Regions from separate parts of the Sporosarcina pasadenensis genome, predicted to be linked through region 2. Evidence: riboswitches for the same ligand, from Rfam matches in the RefSeq annotation. Region 2 holds a riboswitch; each other region holds the start of a gene.
What was found. A riboswitch is a leader RNA that binds a small molecule or an ion and turns the genes downstream of it on or off. The one in region 2 is predicted to bind preQ1.
Positions count from the first base shown of each region.

Region 1: linked by a shared signal. The riboswitch ahead of queC (7-cyano-7-deazaguanine synthase QueC) and the one ahead of queF (preQ(1) synthase) in region 2 are both predicted to bind preQ1.
Region 3: linked by a shared signal. The riboswitch ahead of AB1K89_RS13530 (QueT transporter family protein) and the one ahead of queF (preQ(1) synthase) in region 2 are both predicted to bind preQ1.

Region 1 covers NZ_JBFEGM010000013.1:61,777-74,011, forward strand. The annotation lists partial or broken gene AB1K89_RS15675 (zinc ribbon domain-containing protein) at 295-531, opposite strand; gene AB1K89_RS15680 (type IA DNA topoisomerase) at 800-2,935, shown strand; PreQ1 riboswitch class I at 3,056-3,099, shown strand; gene queC (7-cyano-7-deazaguanine synthase QueC) at 3,107-3,772, shown strand; gene queD (6-carboxytetrahydropterin synthase QueD) at 3,769-4,194, shown strand; gene queE (7-carboxy-7-deazaguanine synthase QueE) at 4,191-4,898, shown strand; gene AB1K89_RS15700 (Fe(3+) ABC transporter substrate-binding protein) at 5,075-6,145, shown strand; gene AB1K89_RS15705 (ABC transporter permease) at 6,212-7,843, shown strand; gene AB1K89_RS15710 (ABC transporter ATP-binding protein) at 7,845-8,585, shown strand; gene AB1K89_RS15715 (MMPL family transporter) at 8,682-10,802, opposite strand; gene AB1K89_RS15720 (hypothetical protein) at 10,802-11,200, opposite strand; gene AB1K89_RS15725 (sensor histidine kinase) at 11,274-12,235, opposite strand, start outside.
Region 2 covers NZ_JBFEGM010000004.1:117,487-129,721, reverse strand. The annotation lists gene AB1K89_RS07550 (DUF368 domain-containing protein) at 150-968, shown strand; gene AB1K89_RS07545 (DUF5658 family protein) at 961-1,299, opposite strand; gene AB1K89_RS07540 (catalase) at 1,466-2,962, opposite strand; gene asd (archaetidylserine decarboxylase) at 3,155-3,940, opposite strand; gene pssA (CDP-diacylglycerol--serine O-phosphatidyltransferase) at 4,008-4,541, shown strand; tRNA gene AB1K89_RS07525 (tRNA-Ser) at 4,627-4,714, shown strand; gene recQ (DNA helicase RecQ) at 5,260-7,056, shown strand; gene AB1K89_RS07515 (queuosine precursor transporter) at 7,115-7,756, opposite strand; gene queF (preQ(1) synthase) at 7,773-8,270, opposite strand; PreQ1 riboswitch class I at 8,368-8,411, opposite strand; gene AB1K89_RS07505 (MFS transporter) at 8,447-9,604, opposite strand; gene AB1K89_RS07500 (diaminopimelate dehydrogenase) at 9,761-10,744, shown strand; gene AB1K89_RS07495 (M42 family metallopeptidase) at 10,821-11,909, shown strand; gene argF (ornithine carbamoyltransferase) at 12,143-12,235, shown strand, end outside.
Region 3 covers NZ_JBFEGM010000009.1:136,393-142,967, reverse strand. The annotation lists gene AB1K89_RS13540 (excisionase family DNA-binding protein) at 1-188, opposite strand, end outside; gene AB1K89_RS13535 (DUF2512 family protein) at 296-664, shown strand; gene AB1K89_RS13530 (QueT transporter family protein) at 717-1,202, opposite strand; PreQ1 riboswitch class I at 1,209-1,253, opposite strand; gene AB1K89_RS13525 (SRPBCC family protein) at 1,377-1,793, shown strand; gene AB1K89_RS13520 (DMT family transporter) at 1,861-2,739, shown strand; gene AB1K89_RS13515 (CPBP family intramembrane glutamic endopeptidase) at 2,925-3,815, opposite strand; gene AB1K89_RS13510 (hypothetical protein) at 3,859-4,419, opposite strand; gene AB1K89_RS13505 (hypothetical protein) at 4,412-5,269, opposite strand; gene metG (methionine--tRNA ligase) at 5,592-6,575, opposite strand, start outside.

The DNA.
Region 1 (12,235 bases), on a different contig from region 2:
TACAAGAGTGAAAAAAGTTTTTCTAGTTTACTATGGGTTTATGTTTTAGCAATCCCATTTATTGTTATATTGACTCTTATAGCTATATTTTTATTTACTTAACAACGGAGGGCGGTTCGGGACCAGTGAAAAAGTACATGTTTTTTTCATGTCTCAGGAACCGTCTAAGATTGCGTGAACTACCCACCACTTAACGCTTTGCGTTTGAAGTAGAGGCTTCTCGACTAATCGCTGCTTTTACTAGCCAACGAAAACTGACCGAGCTAACCCTCTTGTTCCAAGAATTCCGTTTCATCAGGACAAGTCCAGCATCAGCCGTCCCTCATTCTTGATGTTGATAGCGGCATACCAATCCCGGCTCATAACGAAGCCGCAATCGCAATCAAAAGTCCTTTCGGAAAGATGTAAGACAGCAATTACATGACCACAGGCCGAACACGTCTTGGATGAAGGGAACCATTTGTCTATCTTGATGAGTTGCTTACCTTGCTCATCTAATTTATACCGCAAGAATGTCGTGAACATCCCCCAGGAAGCTCCGTCGAACTATTTCTTGCATATTAACGCAAAGCTATGCGAGATTCAAGAACCATAATTGCCTTCCATCAAATAATTTAACGAAGCTTTATACAACCTTCTCTAATCTCCACCAGCAGGTGCCGACAAGCTATCCTTCTTCGGACTATACTTTTCAAATACCAATTAAGTAAACAACCACTCTTCCAAGCAGTTGTATTCCATCCTATTTTCCTACATAATGAGAAGAACAAGCGTTTCTTTTACTCAAGGAGGTGTCCTCATGAAACCTGTCATCCTAGCTGAAAAACCTTCCCAAGCGAAAGCGTATGCAGACGCTTTTTCCGTGCGGAAACATGAGGGGTACTTAGAGATTAACCCATGCCCGATCTTTCCCGAAGGTGCCTATATCACATGGGGTGTCGGCCATCTCGTGGAATTGAAGGAACCCCATGCATACAATCCCGCTTGGAAACGTTGGTCGCTCGGAAGTCTTCCAATCTTGCCTGATCGATACGAGTTTCAAGTGGCGAAGGGTAAGTTCAAGCAGTTTCAGATCGTGAAGAAGCTCATTCGCGGGACGGATACGGTCATTAATGCATGCGACGTCGACCGGGAAGGCTCGAATATCTTCTATAGCATTTATTATCAAACCGGTGCCCGGAATCAGACGATCAAGCGACTTTGGATCAATTCACTTGAAGTCGATGAAGTGCGGAAGGGGTTTGCGAATTTGCGCGATAACCGCAAGGATTTGCAGCTCTATGAAGAGGCGAAAGCCCGGCAGATCAGCGACTGGCTCGTCGGTATGAACGCCTCCCGCTTGTATACACTTTTATTGAAAGCGAAAGGGGTCCAGGAAGTGTTTCCGATTGGACGTGTGCAGTCTCCCACGGTCTACTTGATCTATCAACGGCAGCGTGAGATTGAAACCTTCATATCGGAACCGTTTTTCGAAGTGGAAGCGACGTTTAAAGCGGAACACGGTACTTACAAAGGAAAGGCGAAAGCGAAGGAGCCGAAACGGGAGATCATTCAGGAACTTCTTGCGAAACATGGAATCCAACCGAATTCGCCTGGCGTGATCACCTCTGTCACCCATACCGATAAGCGAACGCCGCCACCTCAGCTGCATTCACTGTCAACGTTGCAGGCGACAGCCAACCGGCGTTGGAAGATGAGCCCGGCGAACGTGCTGAAGACGATGCAAGGCTTGTATGAGAAGAAGCTTGTCACCTATCCACGAACGGACGCGCGTCATATTACGCCGAATGAATTTGCGTACTTGAAGGACCAAGTCGGCGATTACCAACAGCTGATCGGTCATCCCTTCCCTGTCGCTTCGTTTTCTCCAAAGAAACGGTATGTCGACAGTTCGAAGGTGCAGGAGCACTACGCCATCATTCCGACGAAGAAAGTGCCGACACAAGCAGTTCTTGGCAGAATGTCGCCGCTCGAGCGGAATCTATACGAAGAAGTCGTCCGCACGACGCTCTCCATGTTCCATACAGATTATTTATATACGGAGACGAAAGTGACGACGGATGTGAACGGCCTTCCGTTTTTCACTACGGGCAAGACAGAAAGGGATTTAGGGTGGAAGGCTTTATTCCAACGATCAAAGGATGAAAAGGACGACCCCGCTTTGCCGCCACTTCGTATGCAAGAGACCGTCCAATCCGATATTGGCATCAAGGAAGGCAAAACACAGCCTCCGAAACCTTACACGGAAGGTCAACTCATTGCGATGATGAAAACATGCGGGAAGCTTGTCGAGGACAAAGAGGAAACGGATATTTTGAAAGAAATTGAGGGACTTGGGACGGAAGCGACCCGAAGCGGCATTATCGAAACGATTAAAAAGCATGGGTATATAACCGTGTCTAAAAACATTGTGTCGATTACTGAGAAAGGCCGTGTGCTTTGCCAGGCGATTGAAGGGAATCTGCTTGCCAGTCCTTCCATGACAGCGAAGTGGGAAACATATTTGCAGAAAATCGGCAATGGCGAAGGAAGCGGACAGCATTTCCTCGATAATGTTTCAAAGTTCATTGCGAAGCTATTGGACGACGTGCCGAAGCAGCTGGAGGCTAAGCCAATCGATGCGACGAAAGTTCCGCCGCGGCAATCGAAATCGCGCGGCTCTTATCAAGCAACAGAAGTTGCCCCATGCCCAGTGTGTAAGACAGGCATGATTTTAGCCCGCAAAGAGTTTTATGGTTGCAGCAATTATAAAAATGGATGTAAACAGACTTTTCCAGGCATGTTCCTGAAGAAGAAGCTTACACCCGCACAAGTTAAACTCCTATGCACGAAAGGAAAAACGAATACGATCAAAGGATTTACCGCGAATAACGGAAACAAGTTCGATGCGAGCCTAGCATTGGAAAATGGAAAACTAAATTTGGTGTTTCAGTAAAGAAGAATTTGGCTGATGTGAAGACGGTATTAAACCGGACTTACATCAGCCTATTTCTGTTTGTATCCGATTGGTCCCAACCCCCTCCCCGGCCCACCTATGGTATTATGAACAAGGTTCCAAAAAGAGGTTCGCAAACTCCCTCTCTAAAAAACTAAGGAGATATGTACAATGAAAAATGTAAAAGCGGTGGTCGTCTTTAGTGGCGGTCAAGACAGTACGACATGCCTGTTTTGGGCATTGAAAAACTTTCGGGAAGTCGCAACGGTCACGTTCGACTACGGACAACGGCATTCGGATGAAATTGAATGCGCTCGAAACATTGCAGAAGAACTTGGTGTATCGTTCAAAGTGCTGGACATGAATTTGATCAATCAGCTATCAGCCAATGCGCTCACACGGGATGACATCGAAGTGACGGAAGTGGATGGCGAATTGCCGTCAACGTTCGTACCTGGACGAAATCACCTGTTTCTATCTTTCGCGGCGGTTTACGCGGATGCGATTGGCGCACGGCACTTGATCACCGGTGTGAGTGAAACGGATTTTAGCGGTTATCCTGATTGCCGCGACAATTTTATTAAATCATTAAATGTGACGTTGAATTTAGCCATGGATGGAAACTTTGTCATCCATACGCCGTTAATGTGGCTTGATAAGTCCGAAGTGTGGGAGCTGGCCGATGAACTGGGCGCACTTGATTTTGTGCAGGAGAAAACACTCACTTGCTACAACGGCGTTCCAAGTACAGGATGCGGAGAATGCCCTGCGTGTGCGCTGCGCAATGAAGGGCTTGCGGCATATCAAGCCCGGAAGAATGCAGGTGCAGGTAAATGATGCAGCAATATTATCCACAAGTTCAACATGACTATCGATTCGAATTAAATAAAGACATGCATTTTTCGGCTGCTCATTTCATTCCCCATGAAGAAGCTGGAAAATGCCAAGTGATGCATGGGCATACTTATTTTATTAATGTCACCATCGGAGGAAACGAACTAGATCCGCTCGGTTTTTTAATAGATTTTAAGCAACTGAAAGATCTTGTTCATAAAAAATATGATCATTCCGTATTGAATGAGCACCCTGAATTCCAACATACCTTTCCGACGACTGAACGATTGGCCGAACAAATTTGGAAGTCCATTCAGGACGTTCTCCGTACAAAAGACAATCGGCCTGCTTGCCTCCAAGTGATTGTTCGGGAAACGCCAACTAGCTATGTTGTTTATCGCCCGTCACGGGAGGAATTATTATGAAAATTCCTGTAATGGAAGTGTTTGGTCCTACAATTCAAGGTGAAGGAATGGTCATCGGACAAAAGACGATGTTTGTCCGGACAGCAGGTTGCGATTATTCTTGTGCATGGTGCGATTCCAGTTTTACATGGGACGGAACAGGCAAAAGCGTTTCGAAGCGCCCGCAAGACATTATTGATGAACTGAAGGCAATCGGTGGGCAGTCCTTTTCGCATGTGACGATTTCAGGTGGAAATCCCGCCTTGCATAAAGGGATCGGAGAACTGGTCGATCTTTGTCATGCAGAAGGTTGGAAAGTTGCCGTCGAAACGCAAGCTACGTTTTGGCAAGATTGGTTGTTGAACATCGACGACATCACACTTTCTCCAAAACCACCGAGTTCAAAAATGATAACCGATTTCAACAAACTCGATCATTTCATGGAGAAACTGACAGGTGCAAACGCAAGTCTGAAAATCGTTGTTTTTGATGAAACAGATTTTAAATTTGCGGAAGAAGTCCATCTCCGTTACCCGTCAGTCCCTTTCTATTTACAAGTGGGTAACGAAGATACGATAACAACAGATGACACCTATCTCGTATCCAACTTATTGAAACGGTTTGAATGGCTTATTGATTTGGCTGTCGCTTCCCCGGTCATGAACGACGCGAAGGTGTTGCCACAATTGCATGCCCTTGTGTGGGGCAATAAGAGAGGCGTTTAGAGCATTACCGCAAAGTATTAGGATAAATAAAAAGGTCGATTTTCATTTTTGTGAATCGACCTTTTTATTATATTTCATATATTATTTGTTGACTCTTATGCTCCCACACTTTATATTAAGAATGAGATTGAGAATCGTTATCAATCATAAACATAAGTTGGGAGAGGAAATAATATATGAAGAAAATTTTAATGCTCCTGCTTGCCTCTTTGCTACTCGTTCTAGCGGCATGTGGGAATAGTGCGAATCAAAGCAGCGGCGCAGGAGATAACGAGAAGCAAAAGAAAAACGAAAAATCCGAAGTGAATTTGTATACGAGCAGACATTATGACGTTGATAATGAGCTGTACAAAAAGTTTGAGGACGAAACAGGCATCAAGGTGAATGTAATTAAAGGTGAAGCCGATGAGTTGATCGAGCGGATCAAACGTGAAGGAACTGCTACGAAAGCAGATCTTTTCTTAACAGCAGATGTTGGCAGACTGTACCGTGCCAAAGAGCAAGGATTGCTTCAACCGGTGTCAAGTGACATTTTGTCGAAACAAGTGCCAGAAAAATTCCGTGATTCTGATGATATGTGGGTAGGTTTGACGAAACGCGCGCGTATTCTCGTATATAATAAAGATAAAGTGAAGCCCGAAGAATTATCTACTTATGAAGCGCTCACTGACGATGCATGGAAAGGACGTTTTCTCGTCCGTTCATCCGAAAGTGTCTATAACCAGTCTCTATTAGCTTCTTTCATCGAAATCGACGGTGAAGAAAAAGCGAAAGAATGGGCACAAGGCATTGTGAACAATATGGCACGCAGTCCGGAAGGCGGGGACCGTGACCAAGCGAAGGCCATTGCTGCAGGCATTGGTGACATTGCAATCATGAACACTTATTACTTAGGACAAATGATGAACTCTCAAGACCCGGAAGAAGTCAAAGTAGCAGAACAGCTAGGTATTTTCTTCCCGAACCAGGAAACGACAGGAACACACGTCAACATTAGCGGCGCTGGGGTTGTCAAAGGTTCGAAAAACGCGGACAATGCGTTGAAACTTCTCGAATTCCTAACTGGTGAAGAAGCACAATTTACATTTGCAGAAGCAAACTACGAATATCCTGTAAACCAAGACGTAGAACCAGCGGAACTCTTAAAATCTTGGGGTGAGTTCAAGGAACAGGAAATTCCACTCACAGTTCTAGGAGAAAATAACGCAAAAGCGATCATGATTTTTAACGAAGTGGGTTGGAAATAATAGTTTGTCCCCTGCTGCTTTTGCGGTAGGGGTTTATTGCGGAAAAGGCAAAGGATGGGTTTGGTCATGAATAGGCGAATTGTAAACGTGAATGGTTGGACAATCGGTGCGATACTCATTATTACTTTACTGTTTGTTCCTAATTTATCAATTGTTACAGGCGTTTTTACACCGGCAAGCGAAAATTGGGGGCATATTCGCGAATTCATGCTTGTAAACTATATTAAGTCTTCGCTCACACTTGTATTCTTTACGGCAATATTCACCATTGCAATAGGTCTAAGCCTTGCTTGGCTTATTGCACAATATGACTTTCCACTTCGTAATTTCATGAAATGGTCACTCATCTTACCTTTATCGATACCGCCATTCATCGGTGCATATACGTACCATGGCATCCTTAATTACACGGGCATCATTCAAAAGACGCTTCGAAATCATTTTGATGTAACGGTGAATCAATCTTATTTCGATATTATGAATGTCCCGGGTGCCATTTTCATTTATACGATTTTCTTATATCCATATGTTTATATGATTACGAGAATTTTCTTGTCGAATCAAGCTGCCTCTCTCGTTGAAAGTGCACGGACACTTGGGAAAGGCCCTATGGAAATCTTCCTGAAGGTTGTAATCCCCATCTCACGTGTATCAGTCATTGGCGGGGCAAGCCTAGTCATATTAGAAGTGTTAAATGACTATGGAGTAGTTAAGTATTTTGGCATTCAAACGTTCAGCACTGCAATCTTCCAGACGTGGTTCGGCCTAGGAGACTTAGATTCGTCCATAAAGCTTGCGGCTTGCCTAATGGGTATCGTCATTTTCATCCTTGTAATCGAGTGGGTTCTCCGCGGCGGGAAGAAATACAGCTTTTCATCGACAAAACTTAGACCGCTACCGCTCGTCAAACTGACTGGAAAAAAGGCAGCATTGGCAACAGCGTATACGCTAGTTATTTTTACGATCGCCTTTCTAATTCCAGTTCTTCAGTTATTGGACTGGGTTGTTCTCACATTCGGAAAAGTTCCGATGGAGGAAGTGCTGACATACACGAAAAATTCAATCATTGTTGCAGGAACAGCTGCAATTCTTATCATTTTGTTCTCCCTCATCATTGGGAATTTTAGCCGAATTACGAAGCACAAGTTTGCAAAAGTGGTCCCGAAATTAACGATTCTTGGCTATTCCATACCAGGTGCGGTCATCGCTGTGGCAGTCGTCACGACTTTTATTGCCATTGACCGGCAACTAGCACCTGTATATCAATTTTTAGGATTGGATTCCGCTCTCGTCTTAAGTGTTAGTTTAGTTATGCTAATTAGTGCATACATCATACGGTTTTTCGCAATCGGGTACAATTCGATAGAATCGGGATACACGAAAATCGGTACAGACTTTCGTGATGCCTCGCGTATGCTAGGTGCAAACAGTATGCGAACATTTTTCAAAATTGATATTCCGATGATGAAAGGCGCAATTATTAGCGGGTTCATCCTTACCTTTGTCGACATACTGAAAGAAATCCCATTGACGCTCATTTTGCGACCGTTCAACTATGATACACTCGCAACAAAGGCGTTCCAATATGCAAGTGATGAAAAAATCATGGAAGCATCACAAGCTTCCTTACTCATAGTCGGTGTAAGTGCAATAGCAATATTCGTTTTTAACAAACTGCTTAGAGAGGGGTCGGAATAATATGTTTATCGATATTCAAAATATGAGCTTCTCTTATTCGAATTCACCTGCCAATGCAGTCGAAGACTTCACACTTACGGTAAACAAAGGTGAAATCATCTCTATACTTGGGCGAAGTGGAAGTGGGAAAAGCACGATTCTTCGACTGATTGCCGGACTTGAGATGCCGAAAGGCGGTTCATTTACGTTAGCCGACAAAACAATATTTAACACCCACACATTCGTCCAACCCGAAAAGCGCGGCATTGGTATGGTATTTCAAGATTATGCGCTTTTCCCGCATATGAGCGTTAAAGATAACGTATTATTCGGACTCCCTAAAATGAGCCGTAATGATAAGTTGAAACGTGTGAAGGAAGTATTGGAACTCGTTGAGCTTGAAGGTTATGAAAAACGGTACCCGCATCAGCTAAGCGGTGGTCAGCAACAACGTGTAGCACTTGCACGTGCAATTGCACCACAACCTGAGCTCATTCTTTTGGATGAACCTTTCAGTAATCTAGACACCGAACTCCTAGTTAAAATACGTGAAGACCTTCGCCGGATTTTAAAGAAAGCGAACATAACCGCAATCTTCGTTACACATAACCAAAACGATGCTCACGTCCTTGCGGATCGAATCGTGAAGATCAAAGATGGCGTGATTGACCAAGTCGGACGTCCTTGCGATTTGCTGGGCAGTTCAACAGATGAAAAAGGCGATATCGAACTATTGCCTGAAAAAGAACTCGTAAGTGTATAAATGAGAGATTGAAGGGCTACGCATAGACGCTGGGAAACGAAAAGGGACTGTTACAGAAATTGGATTATCTCCGATTTCTGGACAGTCCCTTTTTATTTATCTAATCTTTTTCGGCCAAAAGCTCCATTTGCCAAGCAACACTAGAACTGCAGGGATCAATAGTGGCCGGACGATGAACGTGTCAATCAAGATTCCTAACGCCATAATGAACCCGAATAGCTTCAATTCATAAATCGGCATTGTCGCAAGCACTAAGAATGTCGCAGCTAAGATCAGCCCTGCAGAACTGATGACTCCCCCGGTACGCTCTACTCCTTTTCGCACCGCTTCGTCAAAAGGCATTGCCTTCAACTCTTCTCGTATCCTTGCAATGAGCATAATGGAATAATCGACGCCCAATGCAACAAGGAAGACAAATGCATAGAGCGGAATGCGGTAGTTAATTCCTTCTAAATTCAAAAACACTTCAAATAAGTAGTAGGATAACCCTAGTGTTGCCGCAAATGAAAGCAAAATGCTCCCGATCATGTAAAGCGGCGCAACAATGGACCTCGTTTGTAAGCCTAGCATTATCGTTATCAAAACGGTCATTAAGATTATAACAATCCACGTATCCCGATCATTAATATCCCGTACATCGGCATTGACCGCCGTCTCACCGGAAATATACATAGACGTGTCTGACAGGTTCGCATACTTCAAGATCTTCTCGCTGTCTTCCCGGAGCTTTAACACCGCATCAAAGGCTTCCTCATCATAAGGATTACCTTCAAATGTTATGGAGAATTTTGCTGCTTTCCCATCTTCACTTATAGGATTGCCTTGTGTCGTCACACTGGCTATGGAAGGATATTCTTCAATTCGTTCAATCACTGTTCTCATTTCTTCCATGCCAAACTCACTTTCAGTGACAAATAGCAATGTCCCCGGTGCCAAGCTACCCTTCGAGAAGTCCTCTCCTAATCGCTCATAACCTTCTCTGGATGAAAGGTCTTCCGGAAATGACGCGATTAAATCATATGACTCTTTCATATTGGTCATATTCCAAGCACCTAACGCAAGCAGCAATAGGATTGGAACCATGAATTGCCACGGCCTTTTCGTAACGACAGCCGCCACTTTTCCCCAGATCGTTTTCTTTTCGACTGTCTCCTCACCGTACTTCGGAATTAACGGCCAGAATGCCTTTCTGCCAATTACCGCAAACAATGCAGGCAATAACGTCAAGCCCGCAATAAGCATTGCACCTGCCGCAATTGCAAATACTGGTGCGAAATTACGGTACGGCTCATAAAGGGCAAAAAACAATGTCGCAACACCCAACAAGATTGTGCTGCCGCTAAAGAAAATCGGTTCTTTTACGTGGCGCATTGTTTCCCTCATCGCTACATTTGCATCCTCATGCATTTTTAATTCTTCTCGATAACGAGAGAAAATAAGCAATGAATAATCCGTAACGACCGCAAACAAAAGAATCGTCATAATCGACAGCGCCTGGCTATCAACGCCGAACCACCCTTGTGCAGTTGTAAAGCCGATCAACCGGTCGACAACTGCGTAAACGATTCCCGCGCCTACTAAAGGAATCAACGTCAATAGAGGCGAACGGTAAATGATTAAAAGCAAAACTAGAATCAGCCCTACCGTTGACAGCAACAAGACAATATCTGCTTGGCTAAACAGCTCCACCGCGTCTGATGCAATTCCGGCCGGCCCCGTCCAAGACAGTTCAATTGCATCGTCAATTTTACCGCCCACAGATTCTTTAATGGATTGAACTAATTTGTTCAGATCTTTTCCTTCAAGGGTTTCTGGTAATGTTAACGGAATGAAAAACGTCTTTTTATTTTCCGAAAGAAATGACGCGCGCTGCTCTGCTTGTAATTTGGATAAAGGGATGACATCCACTTCATCAAACGCTTTGTCCTCCTTCATAGATTCAATTGCTAGCGCGAAACTGAGAATTTCTTCATCTGACAGCTCGCCATCCTTATGGAATACTCCAAAGAGCAGAATGCCTCCGTCATTCGGAAAATGCTTTTCCAACTCATATCCCGCTACGATGGAAGGAGAGTCAGATGGCAAGCCGAAGTCTTTATTGGCTATGACATTTTCGTTACTGCCCGGTGCAAATACGGAAGACAAAATTGTGATTATCAGCCAAATCCCTATGGAGAACCACCAAAGACGTCTACCTCTTAATTTTCCTTTTTGCACTACCGTCTTCCCTCTTTCTCTATTAAAAATGTCACCAAAATAAATAGCGCAAAGCTAATGAGCAGAACACTGCCACCGACGATATAGAAGATGAGCGAGAACGTTTCATTCACACCGAATGGTTTCATAAATTGGAACCACATACCTGCAGTTAAACCTATTGATCCGATGATTGCCGTCCAACTATGTGCGGCAACCAACTTTTTCGCGCGGACTTTATAAATTTTGTAGAAGACTCCCCAAGCGAAAACCGATAACCAACCGACGACGAGGATGTGAGCATGGATCGGGCGAAAAGCATATGATCCCGCCCCCGCCATATGGGACCCTAAAAACGCTCCGATCATCCCGAATATCGCTGAAATACGAATTAGCCGTAAACTCCATTTCTCTTGCATGTCATTTCCTCCTAATTATTCATGTTATACTCTCATAGTAAATGGCTAACATGAACGGAACATGAACAAGAGATTACAATTTAGGAAGTATGACTGTAAATGTAGTGCCTTCCCCTTCTACACTAGCAATTTCCACCCTACCTCCATGAAGCTTCACGACTTGGTCCACGATGGAAAGCCCGAGCCCCGTCCCTTCGACTTCGTGCGTCCTGGAATGATCGACCCGGTAAAACCGGTCGAACAACCTGCTCAAATGCTCTGTAGCAATCCCTGCCCCGTTATCCCGGACTGCAATTTTCACGTCATCAATTCCGCCTGACAGACGAATATCGATCTCGCCGCCCATCTCCGTATACTTCAGCGCATTGGAGAGTAGGTTCTCCCATACTTTTTCAAGAAAGGAAGGGTCTCCTGTTATCGAGACTTCGTCCAACTCCATGACAAGTGACATCTGTTTCTCCTCCAGAAGCCATCTTTGTTTGCGGATAACTTCTTTGAGTTGCTCATCCAAGCGAAAATTGATCGGCTTCAAGGGAGACTCCAACTGATCAAGGGACGTCAATAGCAATAACTGCTTCGTCAATGAAGACAGCCGTTCCGTCTCGGACTGAATAACTTTCGCATAGTTTTTCCGCTCCTGTTCAGGCAGCTCACTGTCCATCAACAAATTGGCATATCCTTTAATATTGAGCAAAGGGGATTGGAAGTCATGTGAAACATCACTGATGAACTCCTTGCGCATCCGGTCATTTTCACCGAGTTTCTCGGTCATCCGCTGAAAGCTCTGCGCCAGCTGGCCAATTTCATCTCTACGGTTTATATCAAGGGTTCCGGTGAACTTCTCTTCACCTACTCTTTTCGCCGCCGCGGTCAACTTCGTGATCGGTTCAATCAATTTCTTCGCCACAATCAACATTGACAGTAAACTGACAATCGCCATGACGACGACCATGCCACCCAATAGAAAATGGACTTCCGTGAACAGCATTTTAATATCCGGTCTCATGAATAGTGCATATGTTTTCCCATTGTATG
Region 2 (12,235 bases):
AATCTATCCTTTGCTTTTTTTGATGGTATAGGTGTCATTGATTACTGTTTTCGGACTATATAAAAACATTGGAATGGACTTAATATGGCTCACAGCAAACGGTAAATGGTATACTACTATCATTGAAAAGAAATTGGAGGAACAGATGTATGGAATGGAAGAACATTTATCGTGGATTCCTAATGGGAATCAGCGACTTGATTCCTGGTGTGAGCGGAGGAACGATTGCGTTCATTCTAGGCATATATGATCGATTATTACTTGCAATCAGCGGCTTTTTCAGTCGTGAATGGAAAAAGCATATCGGCTTTTTATTGCCGCTTGGCATAGGGATTGGCTTGACGTTATTGCTCTTCAGCAGGGTCATTGACTTCTTATTGAAAGATTACCCCCAACCGACCCAATTTTTCTTTTTAGGATTGATTATCGGAGTCGTGCCTTTCATTTCAAGGCAGGCTGGTGTCAGAAAGAATTTTAAAATCGGGCATTTTCTTTTGTTGCTTGCAGTCGGTGCTGCGTTGGCTTCAACAGCCTTTATCAAACCGGCTGAAACGGGGATTATCACATCCTTGACGATGCAAAACACAATAGGATTGTTCTTAGCAGGATGGGCAGGCAGCATGGCTATGCTATTACCGGGCGTGAGCGGTTCATTCATTTTGCTTTTATTAGGTGTTTATGCGACGGCTATCAATGCACTTTCTACATTGAATCTACCGATCATTATCGTCATCGGGGCAGGGGTCATTGTCGGCTTCATCGTTAGCAGCAGGATAATCCACTATTTATTGAGTAAATTCACTCATGCCATGTTCGCCATCATAATCGGCTTGATCATTGGTTCCGTATTCGTCATCTACCCAGGAGTCCCAGAAAGCGGGACGCCATTTGTAATGAGCGTCATCGCGCTTATTACCGGATTGATTGTTGCAAATATCTTTAATGCCGCTAGCCCATCGACTAAATGAATACAGACACGATGATAATCCATGAAATATGGATGAAAATCACTAGTGTGTAAATAATAAGGGTAACAGCGAGTAAGTTCTTGACCAATTGTGATGGCTTCGTAAAATGCATGAGGAAGAACAGCAAAATTGGAAGACTCGCTTTCATTAAATAAAATGCAATGACGTTCACATCGTAAAGTGAACGTACGAAGGGGTTCGCTTCTTGGATATGACCATAGCGAATGCCGAAATCTGTGAAAATCGCATCGATCATGCATAAGCAAAATAGAAGGAAACATGTATTCAATAACCGGTCATTAGAACTAGGAAGCGCCTTGGCCGTCTCCATATGTATCACTCCTGACATAATTGGCATTTGTCGTTAGGATATGGAGGGGAAGGGTAATTTATTCAAAAGGGCGATAGAAAGATTTTTCGGTCATATATGAATATCAATTTCTGGCAAGAAAAATGCCAACGAAAGAAAAATTCTTTCGTTGGCGTTTTTTTGTTTCTTAGTTACTAGCAACTTCTTGTTTAACCAATACATCGTCTATGGAGATGCCTAGTGCAGCTGCGACGCCTTCGCCATAAGCAGAATCTGCTTGGTAGCAGTGGCGGATGTGCCGATATTTGATTTCATTCGGCGCATCGCCAAGATTGCGGGCAGTATTGCCGAATAACGCTTGTTTTTGTTCATCGTTCATTAAATTGAACAGCTTGCCCGGTTGTGTGAAATAATCGTCGTCATCCTCCCGAAAATCCCAGTGCGCTGCATCATCATAGATTTTAAGTGGCGGTTCTTTGAAATCAGGCTGTTCCTTCCATTCTCCGAAGCTGTTCGGTTCGTAAGAAGTCCTGCTGCCATAGTTGCCGTCGACCCGCATCGCACCATCCCGGTGGAAACTATGAAACGGGCATTTTGGTGCATTGACCGGAATTTGATGGTGATTGACCCCGAGACGGTAGCGCTGGGCATCACCGTAAGAAAACAGTCTCGCTTGCAACATTTTATCAGGGGAGAAACCGATGCCGGGCACAATCGCTGCTGGTGTGAAAGCCGCTTGTTCCACTTCTGCGAAGTAGTTTTCCGGATTGCGGTTTAATTCGAACTCTCCGACTTCAATGAGAGGGAAGTCGGCCTTATACCAAACCTTCGTCAAATCGAACGGGTTATAAGGCATATTAAGTGCCTGTTCCTCCGTCATTACTTGAATGTACATCTTCCATTTCGGGAAGTTGCCATTGTCGATGCTTTCCAATAGATCACGTTGATGTGTTTCCCGGTCAGAGCCGATCAATTCAGTTGCCTGCTCGTCCGTCAAATTCTCAATCCCTTGTTGAGAGCGGAAATGGAACTTGACCCAAACACGTTCATTATTCGCATTGATCATGCTATACGTATGGCTTCCGAAGCCATGCATATGACGATATGTCTTTGGAATTCCCCGTTCACTCATAACAATTGTAATTTGGTGCAGTGCTTCAGGCAGGGAGGTCCAAAAATCCCAATTGTTAGTCGCGCTTCTCATATTTGTGCGCGGGTCTCTTTTGACGGCATGATTCAAGTCAGGGAATTGAAGTGGATCTCTGAAGAAGAATACAGGAGTGTTATTACCGACAAGATCCCAGTTGCCTTCTTCCGTGTAAAATTTCAGCGCGAAACCGCGAATATCGCGTTCGGCGTCTGCTGCGCCACGTTCTCCGGCTACAGTCGAAAAGCGAGCGAACATTTCTGTTTTTTTGCCGACTTCGGAAAAAATTTTCGCTCTCGTATATTGTGTAATATCATTCGTCACTGTGAAAGTTCCATAAGCACCTGATCCTTTAGCATGCATGCGGCGTTCAGGAATCACTTCCCGGTCGAAATGCGCAAGTTTTTCAATTAACCATACGTCCTGTAAAAGGACTGGCCCTCTAGGACCTGCAGTCATTGAGTTTTGGTTGTCCACTACCGGTGCCCCAGCAGCTGTTGTCAGTTTCTTTTGAGAATGATTATCATTGATTGTCATTGATAATGCCTCCTTGAATTAATAGTCTACTATCTTCTAATTCAATATAGCATATAGATTTTGTGAAATCTACAGTTAATTATAATCATTATCGATAAATAATTGATATAGTATAATTTTAATTAAATTCAACTGAAAATATCAAAGGTTTTGAATTAATATTTAGTACATAGAATAGCAACGAAGGCTTAATTATTGGGGCAGCACCCATTCTCCAACGGATTGTCCCAACTTCACTTCGGAACCCACCGGAACCGTCGGACGGAATGAACCGTCATTCTCCATAAACAAAATGACAGTCGACCCAAACGAGAAGTAGCCGAACTCTTCACCTTTCTTGCAAACTGTGGAGGAGTCCATTATATGAATGCTGTTGACATTCAATGCACCTACTTTGATCATCGTCATCCGGCCATGGGCTGTCGAAAGTTCGGAAATGATCCGGTAGTTTGTGGCAAAAGGCTGTTTGCCCAAACGCAAGCCAAGATCGTTAACCGGAAAAGAAGTAGTCCCGAGCGCGTATCTGGAAAATAACTCGCCGTCATAGGGGTAGTGAAAATGGTGATAATGGCTTGGTGAGAGATAGAAAACATAAAAGAATCCACCTTTAAATGGAATTGCTCTCTTTTCTTCTCCCAATATCTGCTTTATACTATAAAGATGGTCCTTGATTATTAACGTCTGATTCATATCAATTGTCCCGAAATCTGTGACGACGCCATCGACCGGGGAAATCAGCGTATTGGCGCGCATGTCGATTGGCCGTGAACCCTTTTTCAGATTGCGCGTAAAATAAGATTGAAGGCTATCATAATGTTCAATCGGGAATTCGGCTTCCCCCTCGTTAATACGATATGTCCTTGAGAACGGTTTGATGAGCTTACGGCTTAGACGTGAGCTTGCAATCGTTTTTAATATGGCAGCAGATACGGGATGCCCGTTCAGTTCGACAAAACGGTTGAATAACATCTTTTTCATTATTTCAGTCTCCTTTGCTTTGAAATAGTTACCTAGTTGGAAAGAATATAAAACTGGAGGGATTGTCATGTTTTTATCCAGATACTTAGATTATACGAAAATAAAGGGCCAATTGGCGAATGCAATCACAATTACAAACTTAAGTTTCGGAATCATCGCAATTATTCTCATTGCAAGGGATCTTGGTCATATGAGTCTAGTCTTCATTTTCCTTGCCGCCCTATTCGACCGATTCGACGGTTTGGTCGCACGACACTTTCAATCCGAGTCGCTGTTTGGAAAGGAATTGGATTCGCTAAGCGACATTGTGTCATTCGGAGTAGCTCCGGCACTTCTAATTTATATGACCGATTTATCTTCCATGCTATGGGTCGGTATAGCCGCGACTATTTTTTATATCGCCGCAGGGGCAATCCGTCTTGCACGTTATAACGTCAAGGAGTTTGATGGATCATTTTACGGAGTACCGATCACTGCGGCCGGCGTATTGTTAACACTGTCTTATTTCTTGAGCCCTTACATCGGCCCTCCGTTTTTCGTCATCTTCATGGTCTTTCTTGGCTTGGCGATGATCAGCAATGTCCGAATCGCAAAGGTGTAAACGACCGAGGGGGAACAATGTAATTTTCTCAATGATGAACTTTACATCTCCGTTTTAGGCGAGTATAATTTAAATTGTCTAAAATGGAGACGTACCCAAGAGGCTGAAGGGGGCTGACTCGAAATCAGCTAGGGCGTTCACGCGCCGCGGGGGTTCAAATCCTCTCGTCTCCGTACTATCTATACAAACGTTGGTATGACAGACTTTTCAAAAGTAGTGGCATACATTTTGGCATAAATAGTTATGTGTTTTTTGAAGTCGTACTCCCTTGTGAGGTGAGTAGGGCTTATTTTTCTTTTTATCTATGTTATGACTTTCCGGATTGTAGCGGAAGGCGGCGACTCCAGTGGGAAAAGCGTCAGCTGAAGACCCCGCAACGAAGCGAAGCACAGTGAGGAGGCTGAGTCGACGCCCACGGAAAGCGTCCGCCTGAAGCGGAAATCCAGTTACGATATATGTAAATGTATTTCAATTGGTGACTTGTCCAAATGTCTGCTATTCTATAAGAAAGCATCATTTTAAAAGGATGAGTGGCATGTCAGGTCTGGACCGGCATTGCCAGCAAGACAGAATTGGTCATTGAATTTCGTAAAACGGAATATCTCATCCGACGGTTTTTACACTATTAGTTGTCAATGATATACATAGCCGCGATGAAGAACGGATGCTACTGGAGTAAGAAAGATGGGAAAAGCGCCGAAACGAGGTGCTTTTTTCTTTGATTGATTATAAAGAGGTGATTCCGATCGAAAAAATAACTTCCGTATTATCTTCCTATTTTGGCTTTCCTTCATTCCGTACAGGTCAGGAACAAGCCATACGAAATGTGCTTGACGGAAAAGATACGCTCTGCGTCATGCCGACTGGTGGCGGAAAATCCATTTGCTATCAAGTTCCTGCATTGGTTATGGAAGGAACGGTCTTAGTCGTATCTCCGTTGATTTCCTTGATGAAGGACCAAGTGGATGCTCTACATCAAATTGGCATACCGGCAGCATACATCAATAGCACTTTGTCGACAGAGGAATACTTCGGAACGGTTGAAAATGCAATGGAGGGAATGTACCGCCTGCTCTACGTAGCCCCGGAACGCTTCGAATCCCCTTCCTTCATTCAGCAAATAAGCAAAATGGATATCCCGATGATCGCGATTGATGAGGCGCACTGTATTTCTCAATGGGGACATGATTTTAGACCGAGTTACCGGATGTTGAATAAAGTCATATCTTCATTTGATAGGAAACCGGTCGTATTGGCATTGACAGCAACCGCAACACCTGCCGTCCGGGATGATATATGCGACCAATTGCATATTGAAAGCGACCATACAGTAATGACGGGCTTTGAGAGGAGCAATCTCACCTTTTCAGTCATTAAAGGACAGGATAGGGACAAGTTCGTCAAAGATTATGTTAAAAAAAATGAAGGGGAAGCGGGAATTATTTACGCCGCCACACGAAAAGCGGTCGACCAGATTCATGCAACGCTTGAACGAAGTGGAGTTGCTGCCGCGAAATACCATGCGGGACTTTCGGATGTTGTTCGGCAAGGGGAGCAGGACCGGTTCCTCATGGATGAGGCAACTGTCATGGTGGCGACGAATGCATTCGGGATGGGCATCGATAAAAGTAATATTAGATACGTCATTCATTACCAAATGCCGAAAAATATGGAAAGCTATTATCAGGAAGCAGGCCGTGCGGGTAGGGATGGGTTAGACAGTGAATGTACCCTGTTATTTTCCTCACAGGACGTCATTACACAACGATTCCTCATTGACCAATCGCAAGATCAGCATCGGATTCCAGCAGAGCTTGAGAAGCTGCAGTCGATGATCGACTACTGCCATACAGAGTCATGCCTACAGAAATTCATCATTTCTTATTTCGGAGAGAAGGATGTACAAGAATGCGGCCGTTGCGCAAACTGTACAGATACTCGTGAAAGTTTTGAAGTTACGGTTGATGTGCAGAAGGTTCTGTCCTGTGTCATCCGCATGGGTCAGCGCTTTGGTAAGACAATGATTGCCCAAGTCCTCACAGGCTCTAGAAATAAAAAAGTATTGGAGTTCGGGTTCGAGAAATTGACGACGTACGGTCTGATGAAAGAACGGAATACGAAAGACGTTTCCGATTTCATCGAGTTTATCATTTCCGAAAACTACCTTGGGGTGGAAAACGGTCAGTTTCCGATCATATATGTCACTGAACAAGGCAAGGACGTATTGACGGGAAAAATAAAAGTGTACAGGAAAGGGACCGTCGAAACGAAGCAGATTGCAAAAGACGATCCTTTATTCAACCAGCTGAGGGCTCTTCGAATGAAGCTTGCCCAAGAGGCGGGCGTTCCGCCATTCGTCGTCTTCTCGGATAAGACGTTGCGTGACATGGCAGCTAAAATGCCTATTACAGAAGAGGCGTTTTTGGAAGTGAACGGTGTTGGGGCAGCGAAGTTGGAAAGGTACGGAGAAGCATTTATGGAAGAAATCAAATCATTTTCCGCCCAAACTAGTTGAGCTCAATAGGAAAAGCCGGTTCGATGTTCGCTTCGATCATGAACCGGCTTTTTTGATATCAGTTTTGCAATGAAATCGCTTGGCTCGTAATTTCAGGTTCCTTCTTCCTGCATATAGCGACTAGCAAATATACGACTGGCGTATCCAAAACGGCGATAATGAATTTAAAAACGTATTGGCTTGCAATCATGGCCAATAAAGCGCCGACAGGCATCGTGCCTGCAAAAGCAATTGTAATGAAAATCGTCGTATCGACGAGTTGACTAGCCATCGTAGACACGTTATTCCGGACCCACAACTTTTGATTGCCGTGTTTTCTTTTCAGCTTATCGAAAATGGTGACATCCAAGTTCTGGCTAATGAGATACGCTGCCAAGCTTGCAATCGTCACACGGAAGCCGGCTGTGAAAATCGTTTCAAATGCTTCCTGATGCTCATAAAAAGGGGCTGCAGGCAAATGGATGGCGATCCAAATGAAGCCGATCGAGAAAAGCTGCGCGATGAACCCAGTCTGGACCGTCTTCCTCGCAGCTTCCTTTCCATAGGCTTCGGTCAAAACGTCCAAAATTGGATACGTGCATACATAGATGATGGCGGCTGCCGGAATGACAATCCAGTCACCGATACTCATCAGCTTGACTGCTATGATATTCGATAAAATTAACAACCCGACAAAAATGCCGCTTAAATAATAGCGCATCTCAGTTGTTTCCTCCTCAACGGTTATCGATCTTTTCGGGATACATGTCGTGGTTCAACAAACGATGTTCCGCCATTTTCTCGTATTTTGTTCCAGGCTTCCCGTAATTGCAATAAGGGTCGATGGAAAGTCCGCCGCGCGGAGTGAATTTGCCCCATACTTCGATATAGCGGGGATCGATCAGCTTTATCAAATCATTCATGATGATGTTGACGCAGTCCTCATGAAAATCACCGTGATTTCGGAAGCTGAACAAATATAATTTCAATGATTTGCTTTCCACTAATTTCTTATCCGGGATGAAACTGATATACATCGTTGCGAAATCCGGCTGTCCTGTCATCGGACAAAGGGATGTGAATTCGGGACAGTTGAATTTGACGAAGAAATCCCGTTCTGTGTGCAAATTATCGACTGCTTCCAAAATGGTTGGGTCGTATTCATAATTGTATTTTGTATTTTGATTTCCAAGCAATGTTAAATCCGTTAACGTATTTTCATCTCTTCCAGCCAATTAAAAAAACCTCCCATAATAATTGTTGTAAGGGAGGGGCCATAGAGAACAGGAAAAAGAAAAGCCATGTCTCATAAATGGACATGGCGTAAATCCGTCATCCATAGTTTTTTATAGAGGGTCGCTATGAACCTCTCCCGAACAGGGTTATTCATTTCGTTTAAGACTTTAAACTATCATGGTTCTTCTGTCAATAGTAGACTTCTTCTCATTCCCATGATCGTATAAGCAGCGACGCTCAATAGAACGATACCTGTCAGCATGAACCCGCCTTTAAATGTCAGGTCCAAATAGCCGATAAGACTGGAGCCTGCGACGACCCCGATGGAAAAGAAGGCATAGAAATAGCCGTAAGCCTTCCCGCGGAACTCCGGGGAGGATGAGTCGATGAGCAAGGAGTTGATGGAAGGGAATAGAAATGCAAAACCTATTCCGTACAATGCCATTGCCAAATACAAGAGCTGCATCTCTGTAACTTGACTTAAAAACAACATACTCATCCCCATCATCGAAATACCGAAAGCCAACGTAATCATCGGCCGCACTTTATCGAAAATCCGGTTGATGGGCAATAGGAAAATTAAGATAGCGACGATGCCGAACGTGCTGAGAAGCAACCCTGTCGATTTCGTGTCAAATCCAAGAGCCTCGACCTTTAACGGAAGGACTAATGCGAGTACGCCTTGGGAAAACATAAGGAAAAAGGCGCCTGCAAATGCACGGATCATGCCAGGGTGCTTGAACAAATAGCGAATCCTGAAATGCTTCGCTCCTTCTATCTTTTCCCTTTTCACGAATGAAACTGAGCGCAATATGAAGAAGGCAGCAATTGCCAGGATGAACATGATGATGCCGTTCGTAGTCATAATGAAAGGGGCTCCCGTCTTTGAAGCGACAATTCCGCTGTAGGCAGGTCCGATGATTGCTGCCATCCCAACAAAGGCACCTGAAATGGCTACACTACGGCCCCTCTTTGATTCCTCGGCGCGGTTGGCGAGGAATGTAAATGCAGCAGGGACGATTAGCCCTTCCATGAAACCATGGACGAAGCGGATTCCAAGTAGGGAAACAGGACCCGAAGCGAACGCATAGAAAAGGAGGGAAATACCTGAAGCAAACAGGCCGACAAGTAAAATGACGAATGGGCCTCTACGGTCCGTCATGAATCCGGAAATAACGTTCCCAATTGTGTTAGAAAATGAATACATACCGACAGCCAATCCTGTCATGAAGGAAGATGCACCTAAAGATAGGGCAAAAGGACTCATGATAGGCAGTTGTGAAAATAAATCAAAGAAGGAAAAAAAGACGATTATATAAACGAAAGCACGCATGTGGAATCCTCATTTCAATTAAGTTGAATCATATTCTACTTTACCATGTATGTAGGAATAGGCAAAAGGACAGCTTGTGAACAAAAAGAAAAATTAGCAAAATGATTAGCGGAACGATAAAATGAGAGAATACTTTTACAGAGAGGGTTGGTCATGATGGTTTCGAAAATCAGAATTGGAATAGTTGGATACGGAAATTTGGGCAAAGGGGTGGAGTCCGCGATCGCTCAAAATGATGATATGGTGCTTGCAGGAGTCTTTACCCGAAGAGAGCCGAACGATTTGAAAGTAAAAAGTGAAGTGCCGGTATTGCGCTTGAATGAAATTGAAAACTATGTGGATGATATTGATGTAATGATATTATGCGGAGGTTCGAAAGATGACCTTCCTGAACAAGGACCCGCAGTTTCGAAACTGTTCAATATAGTCGATAGCTTTGATACGCATGCTAAGATTCCTGAGTATTTTGAAGCCGTTGACGAATCGGCTAGACCGAACGGAAAAACGGCGATCATATCCGTCGGTTGGGACCCGGGCCTATTTTCCATCAATCGACTATATGGGGAATCAATTCTGCCCGAGGGCGCGACGTATACGTTCTGGGGAAAAGGATTAAGCCAAGGGCATTCAGATGCAGTGAGGAGAATAGAGGGTGTAAAAGGAGCGGTTCAATATACGATTCCTGTAGAATCCGCTGTCGAAAAGGTGCGCAACGGATCACAGCCGGAGCTGACAACACGTGATAAGCATACGCGTGAATGTTTTGTTGTACTTGAAGAAGGCGCAGTCGAAGCCGAAGTGGAACGTTCCATCGTTACAATGCCCGATTATTTTGCAGATTATGATACGACAGTCCATTTCATTACTGAACAGCAATTGAAGGAAGAACATAGCGCGATGCCGCACGGCGGTTTTGTCATCCGTAGTGGTAAAACCGGAGATGCGAACAATCAAGTGGTGGAATTCTCATTGACTTTGGACAGCAATCCCGAATTCACATCGAGCGTCCTGGTCGCCTATGCGCGGGCGGCATATAGGTTAAATGAAAAAGGGGACACAGGAGCAAAAACCGTGTTTGACATCGCTCCGGGAATGCTCTCTCCGAAGAGTGCAGCTCAGCTTCGAAAAGAAATGCTCTAATTGTGAAAGCACTTCCAATGTTGCCATTTTTCATCTATACTGAATTTGTAGTTTTTTATTTAGGAGGGCGAAATAAATGTCGAAACCGGATGATACGTTAATCATGTTAAAAGAGTTGACGGACGCGAAGGGAATTCCCGGCAATGAACGTGAACCTCGCGAAGTCATGAAGAAATATATCGAGCCATTTGCTGATGAAATTGAATACGATGGACTCGGATCTTTGATTGCCAAGAAAAGCGGCGATGCAAATGGACCGAAAGTGATGGTGGCGGGCCATTTGGATGAAGTCGGCTTTATGGTGACAAAAATTGACGACAAAGGTTTCATATCCTTCCAACCGGTTGGCGGATGGTGGTCCCAAGTCATGCTTGCTCAACGTGTGACAATTGTTACGCGCAAAGGGGAAACTGTGACGGGCATCATCGGTTCGAAGCCTCCGCATATCCTCTCCGCAGAAGCGCGGAAAAAGCCAGTGGACATTAAAGACATGTTCATTGATATCGGTGCAACTTCGAAGGAGGAAGCGATGGAGTGGGGCGTTCTGCCTGGCGATATGATTGTTCCGTATTTCGAATTCACGGTCATGAACAATGACAAATACTTGCTTGCGAAAGCATGGGATAACCGTATCGGATGCGCAATCGCAATCGACGTCATGAAAGCATTGAAAGATGAAAAACATCCAAACATTGTATTCGGTGTAGGGGCTGTCCAAGAGGAAATCGGTTTACGCGGAGCAAAAACGGCTGCCGCGAAAGTGAAACCGGACATCGGGTTTGCTGTAGACGTAGGTGTCGCAGGTGATACGCCAGGTGTAACATCGAAGGAATCGACAAGCAAAATGGGCGATGGGCCTCAGATCCTGCTCTATGATGCATCGATGGTATCTCATAAAGGATTGCGCGACCTTGTCGTCGATACGGCGGAAGAATATGGCATTCCATATCAATTCGAAGCGATTCCGGGCGGTGGGACAGACGCAGGTTCAATTCACGTAAGTGGGAACGGCGTACCGTCACTTGCCATATGCATCGCAACTCGCTATATCCATTCACATGCCGCGATGTTGCATCGGGATGATTACGAAAACGCAGTGAAATTGATCGTAGAAGTGATTAAGAAGCTTGATCGCGACACAGTCGATAAAATCATATTTGAATAAGCAAAGGAAAGATCGTGCCTAAAGGTGCGATCTTTTTTTATGCATTTTAGTATGTATAAATGCATATTGAGCCATTCTACAATGAAACGTTTAAAAGCTTGGTTAAATAAGACTTTTGACTATTAAAAATGTTTCTTGTGAATTTATAATAATTCATTTGACTTTATAAATATGCACGCATATAATAATTTATACAAAAACCATTCGGGATGGAGATGATCATTTTGGTGAAAATGCATTTATCATCAATTAAAACGACCAAAAAAATTGAAGGTCAGCTAAAAGGCCGTAATCTTTTGACGTTATTAGACTATACGAGTGAAGAG
Region 3 (6,575 bases), on a different contig from region 2:
TTCAAGTAGTCCTCAATCTGCCTTTTCAACGTTTCGAGTTGTGTGAAATAATTACTAAATTGATTTTGGTTGATGAAAAACTGTTCGCCGTCATGGACGGCGCGGATGCGTCCTTCCCATACATACTTTCGGACTTGCTCGGCAGGCATACCTAAATATTCTGCTGTTTCTTCAATCGTCATATACATCAAAAAAACCTCCTTCCGTTATTTATACATTATAATGCATCGATGAGCCTCCTCATATTTTGATCGTACTTGGGCAATGTTAAAAGAAGAGAATGGAGGCAATTATGATGAATGAGGAAACAAACGTGAACCACGGAAGGTCGCTTCTGATTAAAGCAATATTGATTTTTCCGGTTCTATGGATTGTGTTAACGGTTTTTAATGGCGTTTCTTTTTGGCACTCGACTATTTTAGGTATCGCTTTACTGTTAATTTCCTATCTGGGAGATTTGATGATCCTCCCAAGAGTGGGCAATATGACCGCGACGATTGGAGACTTGGCGTTATCGTTTATCGTTTTATGGGGTGGCTTGAATTTGCTTGGATATTCGGAAGCTATGGGAGAAGCATTTTTGGCAGGAGCTATTCTCGCTGTCGGGGAATACTTTTTTCACTCTTGGCTATTAAAAACACAGTACGGCAACACTTATGTATGAGTAAAAGAAAACAGAGAGCGGCGCTTTTAATGCCACTCTCTGTTTTTTAATCCTATATGAGTTTGCTGAAATTAAGTCGTTTATCCAATGCAGCCATAACAGGAATGCCGATTGCCATGACGACGAATTCGCCAACAGCGACGAATAGCCAAGTCAGTAAGAAAGGCCACTCCATTACAATGTTCAATTCCCATGCAATAATGAACATCGTGAACGTAAATACAAGTGTATTGAAAAACATCCGTCGGTATATCCCTTTGATGAATTTTGCGGATAGGATTGTAATTGATAAAGCGAGGATGGATTGTCCAACTCCAAATACGAGATCAATCGGACCTAACTCCGAAAAAAGCAGATTGGCGACAAAAACACCTAATACGACGCCGACGATATATTTTTTATTGAACACAACGAGATGATTGAACATCTCTGACAAGCGAAACTGAATGTTTGTGAACCCGAACGGGGCAATCAAAAACGTCACAGCAACATACAACGCAGCGATGATTCCGCTCGTTGCCATCGTTTTTACTTTCATATTCATTTCTCCTTAGTTTTTTTTCGTGGGATGGTTACGAACCACGCGGCAAAAAAGCCTGCCTATTAGTGTAGCATAGAGCTATTGGCCGTTCAATAGCCATTAATTTCAAGTGAAATTAAGGCTTGTATGATAAACTGAAGGAAACATTGCAACAGTACAGGAGGATACCATATGTCTGCGAATGAAATTAGGAAAACGATACTCATTGGGGCGACTATTGAAACGGTTTGGCCGTATGTGTCAACAGCGGAAGGAATCAGTGCTTGGTTCATGCCGAACGATCTGGAACCGGTCGAAGGGAAGGAGTTCACCTTGCAAGCGGGCCCCTGGGGAGAATCTCCATGTAAAGTGACGCAAGTTCAACCGCCGAACCGTTTGTCATTCAACTGGGGGAAGGATTGGCATGTTCATTTTCAATTGAAGGAAATCGATGGTCAAACCGAGTTGATGTTCATCCATGCTGGCTGGGAAGAAGGTAAGCAGACAGAGTTCGGTGAATCGCATGACGTCGTTCGACCGCGTATGTCTGAGGGCTGGAATGGACTTTTGGCAAAACTTAAAAATGTAATCGAATCAACAACCGAATAATTGAGAGAATTCATACACCCTTCTTCGATATCATGATATATTCATAATATCGGGGGAGGGGATTTCTTTGTCACAGCGAATTGCATTTATAGTTGTCTTATTAGGAGCGGTGCTTTGGGGAACGACGGGCACCGCGCAAACATTCATGCCGCAAACGGTGCACCCATTGGCGGTCGGAGCCTCAAGGCTTGCGGTCGGTGGTTTCACTTTGCTCATACTCATGCTTGCCCTTCGAAAAATTGACTTTCGGAACTGGCCATGGAAAGCGACGCTTCTTTCGGCGCTGGCGATGGCAATCTTCCAATATTGCTTTTTCACGTCAATCCGGTTGACGGGCATCGCCATCGGAACCGTAGTTGCGATCGGTAGTGCACCGATGTTTTCAGGGATTATTGAATGGTTGATCTTAAAGAAGCGCCCGACAAAAATATGGGTAACTGCAACATCCCTCGCCATTGTCGGCTGCGTATTATTGTTTTCGAATAAAGAGGGGCTCGTCGTCAATCCAATCGGCGTCTTGTTATCTTTATGTGCCGGACTATTATTTGCCTTTTATACGTTTTTCAGCAAAGAGGTGTTGGAGAAAGCGGAGGCGATCCCATCCGTCGCTGTCATTTTCTCAGTGAGCGCAATTATGCTAATGCCATTTCTATTCATCTTCGAAACGGAAGGGCTGCTTACTGTTCCTGGCATCTCGACAATGATCTATCTCGGCATCGCGACGACGAGTGTGGCATACGTCCTATTTTCCACCGGCTTACGGCATATCCCCTCGTCATCCGCGGTGACACTCTCGCTCGCCGAACCGCTGACTGCTGCGATTTTAAGCGTGCTCGTCGTCGGAGAAAGGTTGGATGTGATTTCATGGGCAGGAATCGCGCTTCTCTTAGGCGGAATCCTCGTTTTGACGCTAAGTGGTAGAACAGGAAAGGCTGCCGTTCAATAGGCAGCCTTACAAACGCATAAACCTATCAAATTCCGCATAAATTGCCGTATTTACGCATAAAACATCCCACTTCCGCATAAACCGCCGCAAAAGCGCATAAAACGCTAAATCAGCTCATAAATCAATAAAAGTACGCAAAAACTTCTCCAATTACGCATAAATTGCTGCAAACGCGCATAATCGTCTTACTCCGCCTTCATCTTCACATACATCCTCGTCGCGAAATACCCGAGAATAATAAGGAGCGTCGCTAGTAAGCCGCCTTCCAACCCGAACGCTCCGCCCGTCAGCCATGCATTCCCGTTCTCCGCCGAGACAGCATACATTCCATGCGGAGTCATTCCGCTCACCGCAAATCCGAAGACATTTCCTTGAAAGTAATTCCACGTGATGTGATAGCCGATCGGCAGCCATAAGCTTTTCGTTGCGTCAAACATATAGGCGAATAAAATCCCGACCAATGCAATGTTGATCAGTCCTAACACGCTGACGTTCGGATTCATGCCGTGCGCCAAACTGAACACGACAGCTGATACGACATAAATAAGCCACTTCGGATTTCCGCGACTTTCCATCGTCGACATGACATACCCTCGGAAAAAAATCTCCTCAGAAAAGCCGACAAAGATGAACATGACGAGAAATGATATTGAGAACAGAGAAAACTCGGGTTTAGTGAGTGAATTAAGTAACGTTATATTTCCGGTAGCCAATAGAATAAAGAAAATGATTGCAATTGACACCGCTCCAAGCAGGAGGCCGAAACCTAAATCTTTCAACGGACCCCTGAATCCAAGCTCTTTCAATGTCCCTTTATTCACAAAACGCCATAACAAAACCGTCGCGAGCATTCCGCCAACTGTCCCGCCGCCTTGCGTCAAAAGGAAAATCCATGGATGCCTGTCGAATGCGGCCATAATATCCATATCGTAATTTCCGTCTTGAAACGGGAAATCAATGAATGCCAACAAGACTGCGCCGGGCAAGGCGAAAATTTGCTGGGCGATGAACATCGCAACGAACGCCAAAAAAATTAGCCATCCTGCACGAACTTGGTTTGATTCGTTTTTGAACAAATGATAACCCCCTATAGTTCCTAATCTATGCCGCAAATAAGGCTCAAATGAGCGTATTCACCCGTAGTTGTTCGGGGCTGACTCGCCGTGTGGCTCCGACGAGCAATAAAAACAGAATGTCCATCACGAGCACGCCGATTAATGAAATTAATGCAAGAGCGACCCATCCGCCTCCATGTACATTCATGAAAAAGGATTGTATTGCCAAGGCGAAAAGATGGATCGCTACGTAAAATTTGAACGTGTTTTCCGTTCTTTTTTGCAACGCTCGGTCCCCAAAAGCTTTCACCACATCTTTTAACACAATGAACAAGTAATAACCCATAACCATTTTGAGGACTAATAGAAAACCGGAGTAAGTCGACCAGCCAAATGTAAGAGGTATCTCCGAAAGATTCACGAAGACGGAAGGCAATGAAACGAAAGCGCCGACCAATGCGACAAACTTCGCTTTTTTCGCTACTGGATACGCCTCAACAATTTTGGAACATCCTGAAAAAATTAGGATATAGCCGATTGGATCTGCTAATAGATCGATGCCGACATGGAGTCGGAAAAAGATGAATACATACCCCCAGAAGATTTGCCGCAATGCTTTATTCACCCGAATTCCTCCCCGTCTTTTCCTGTATAATCCTGTTGACATCCGCTTGTTTTAAATAAGGGTGCTGCCAATTGTAACCACCGTTGCTCGTGAATGGCTCGCCTGCCGCTGTCGTTCCCGATAGATGGATAGGGAAAGAAGAGGGGATTGAGGCAGCGGTTTGATCCAATTGCATTGCCACCGTGACATGTTCCGCTTCAGCTAAATGGATGGGAAGCTCAATGCCATCCAATGTTTTATCTTTTTGAATATGACTACCTGTAATGGATAGACGGAGCTCGTCTCCTAAGGCGTTGCGGAATGGGATTGAAATCTTTTGGATGGAAAGCGGTTCGGTTGCCCAAAATGTGTGTGAACTCTTGCCATCATTACTTCCCCCGCCTGATGATAGCTTGAGTGGAATCGGATCGTCCGAAGCAATAGATTCTGAAGGGTGGATGATGACTTCGCCGATGGATACGGTAGATGCCTTACCGTCTGAATAGTATACTTGCATCTCATTGAAAGAACGATCCTCGTCTGAATCATTTAATTGTCTTAATTCTACTGTTATACTTCTGAGCTCTTGATGTTTATAAGTGTCCACTGCGTGAGGGCTGGCCTCAGGATAGATAAAGTCACGCTGCGGCAGTCCTTCGACATCCCCTAGTACTATGTAATTGATGTAGGATTGATCATTTTTATTTGCCAAGTAATAAAAAGTGACATTGCTATGATGGCCAATTACCGCTTCAATATAATGATCGAGAAAAATAGGTTCTTTCAACTGTTTTGAGTAGGCGTACAATGAATTCGCAAGCCAACTAATTGAAATAAGACCGATTGCCACCCAGAAATAACGTTCTTTCATAGTCATTCCCCCTCCCATCCTTTTCTTTTGTTTGTTTATTGTCTCAAATGAAGGGAGAGATTGCACCATTTATTTGGAAGAGGAGAGTTTACCACCGCTCACACCATTGTTATCACCGCTCGGTAGGGGTTTATCACCGCTTAGAGTGAGTTTATCACCGCTCAACACGACTTTATCACCGTTCGACCATTTATTGGGTGTTTTCCCGCTGTTGGAAGGTAATTTTCCCTAGTGTACAAGTGGAAATAAATTTATCACCGACTCACTACAATTTCCCTCCACTTTCAAAAGAAAAAGCCCTCTCACAAGAGAAGGCCATAATTTATTTCACCTTAACAGATTGCTCCTTCAACCGTTCCAATTCCACGTCAATCTGCCCGACATCAATCCGTTCGAACAGCGGTTTGACGTCAACCAAAGCTCTACCGCTAAATTGAACTTCTCTCCATTCAAATTTCCTCACTCCTAACATCCTCCCCACGTCCTCACTCGAAAACGGCAGGAAAGGGGAGAGGAGCTGCGCCAAATTTGCAATGACGTAGACACACGTCGCCATTGTCCGCCCACACGCTGCTTCATCCTCTCTAATCTGAATCCAAGGCTTTTCGTCATCAAAGTATTTATTAGCCCGGCGGATAAAATCAAAAATCGTTTCGATTGCTTCTTTGGAATGGCCGTTTTCGATTTTGTCGCCGACAATACGGTAAAGGTCCACAACAGTCTTTTTAATATCCCCATTAACCTCGGCATCCGGCACAACCCCATCATACGATTTCTCGACAAACTTCAACGTCCGGTTAACGAAATTCCCGTAAGCGCCTAACAGCTCTGAGTTATGGCTATAAATGAACTCGCGCCATGAGAAATCGGCGTCCCTGCTTTCCGGAGCGTTCGCCGTTAAAAAATAACGCACTGAATCCGGATGATAGCGTTCCAAAATATCCGGCACCCAAACCGCCCAGTTTTGGCTCGTCGACAATTTTCGCTTTTCCAATGTCAAATATTCATTGGAAATGACATGAGTCGGCAATGCGTCTTCCTTGCCGATCCCCTTAAGGATGGCGGGCCAAATGATCGTATGGAAAGGGATATTGTCTTTGCCGTGCACGTAATAGGAAATCGTATCTTCATTCCAATACTCCTCGAAATCGACACGGTTCAAAGCAGCCCATTCCTGGCTCGCGGAATAATAGCCCGTCACCGCCTCAATCCATACATACACTTTCTTATCCTCATAACCTCTTACAGGTATTCCGACGCCGTTCGCCAAATCCCTTGAAGCCGCTCGGTCACGAAGTCCTTCCCG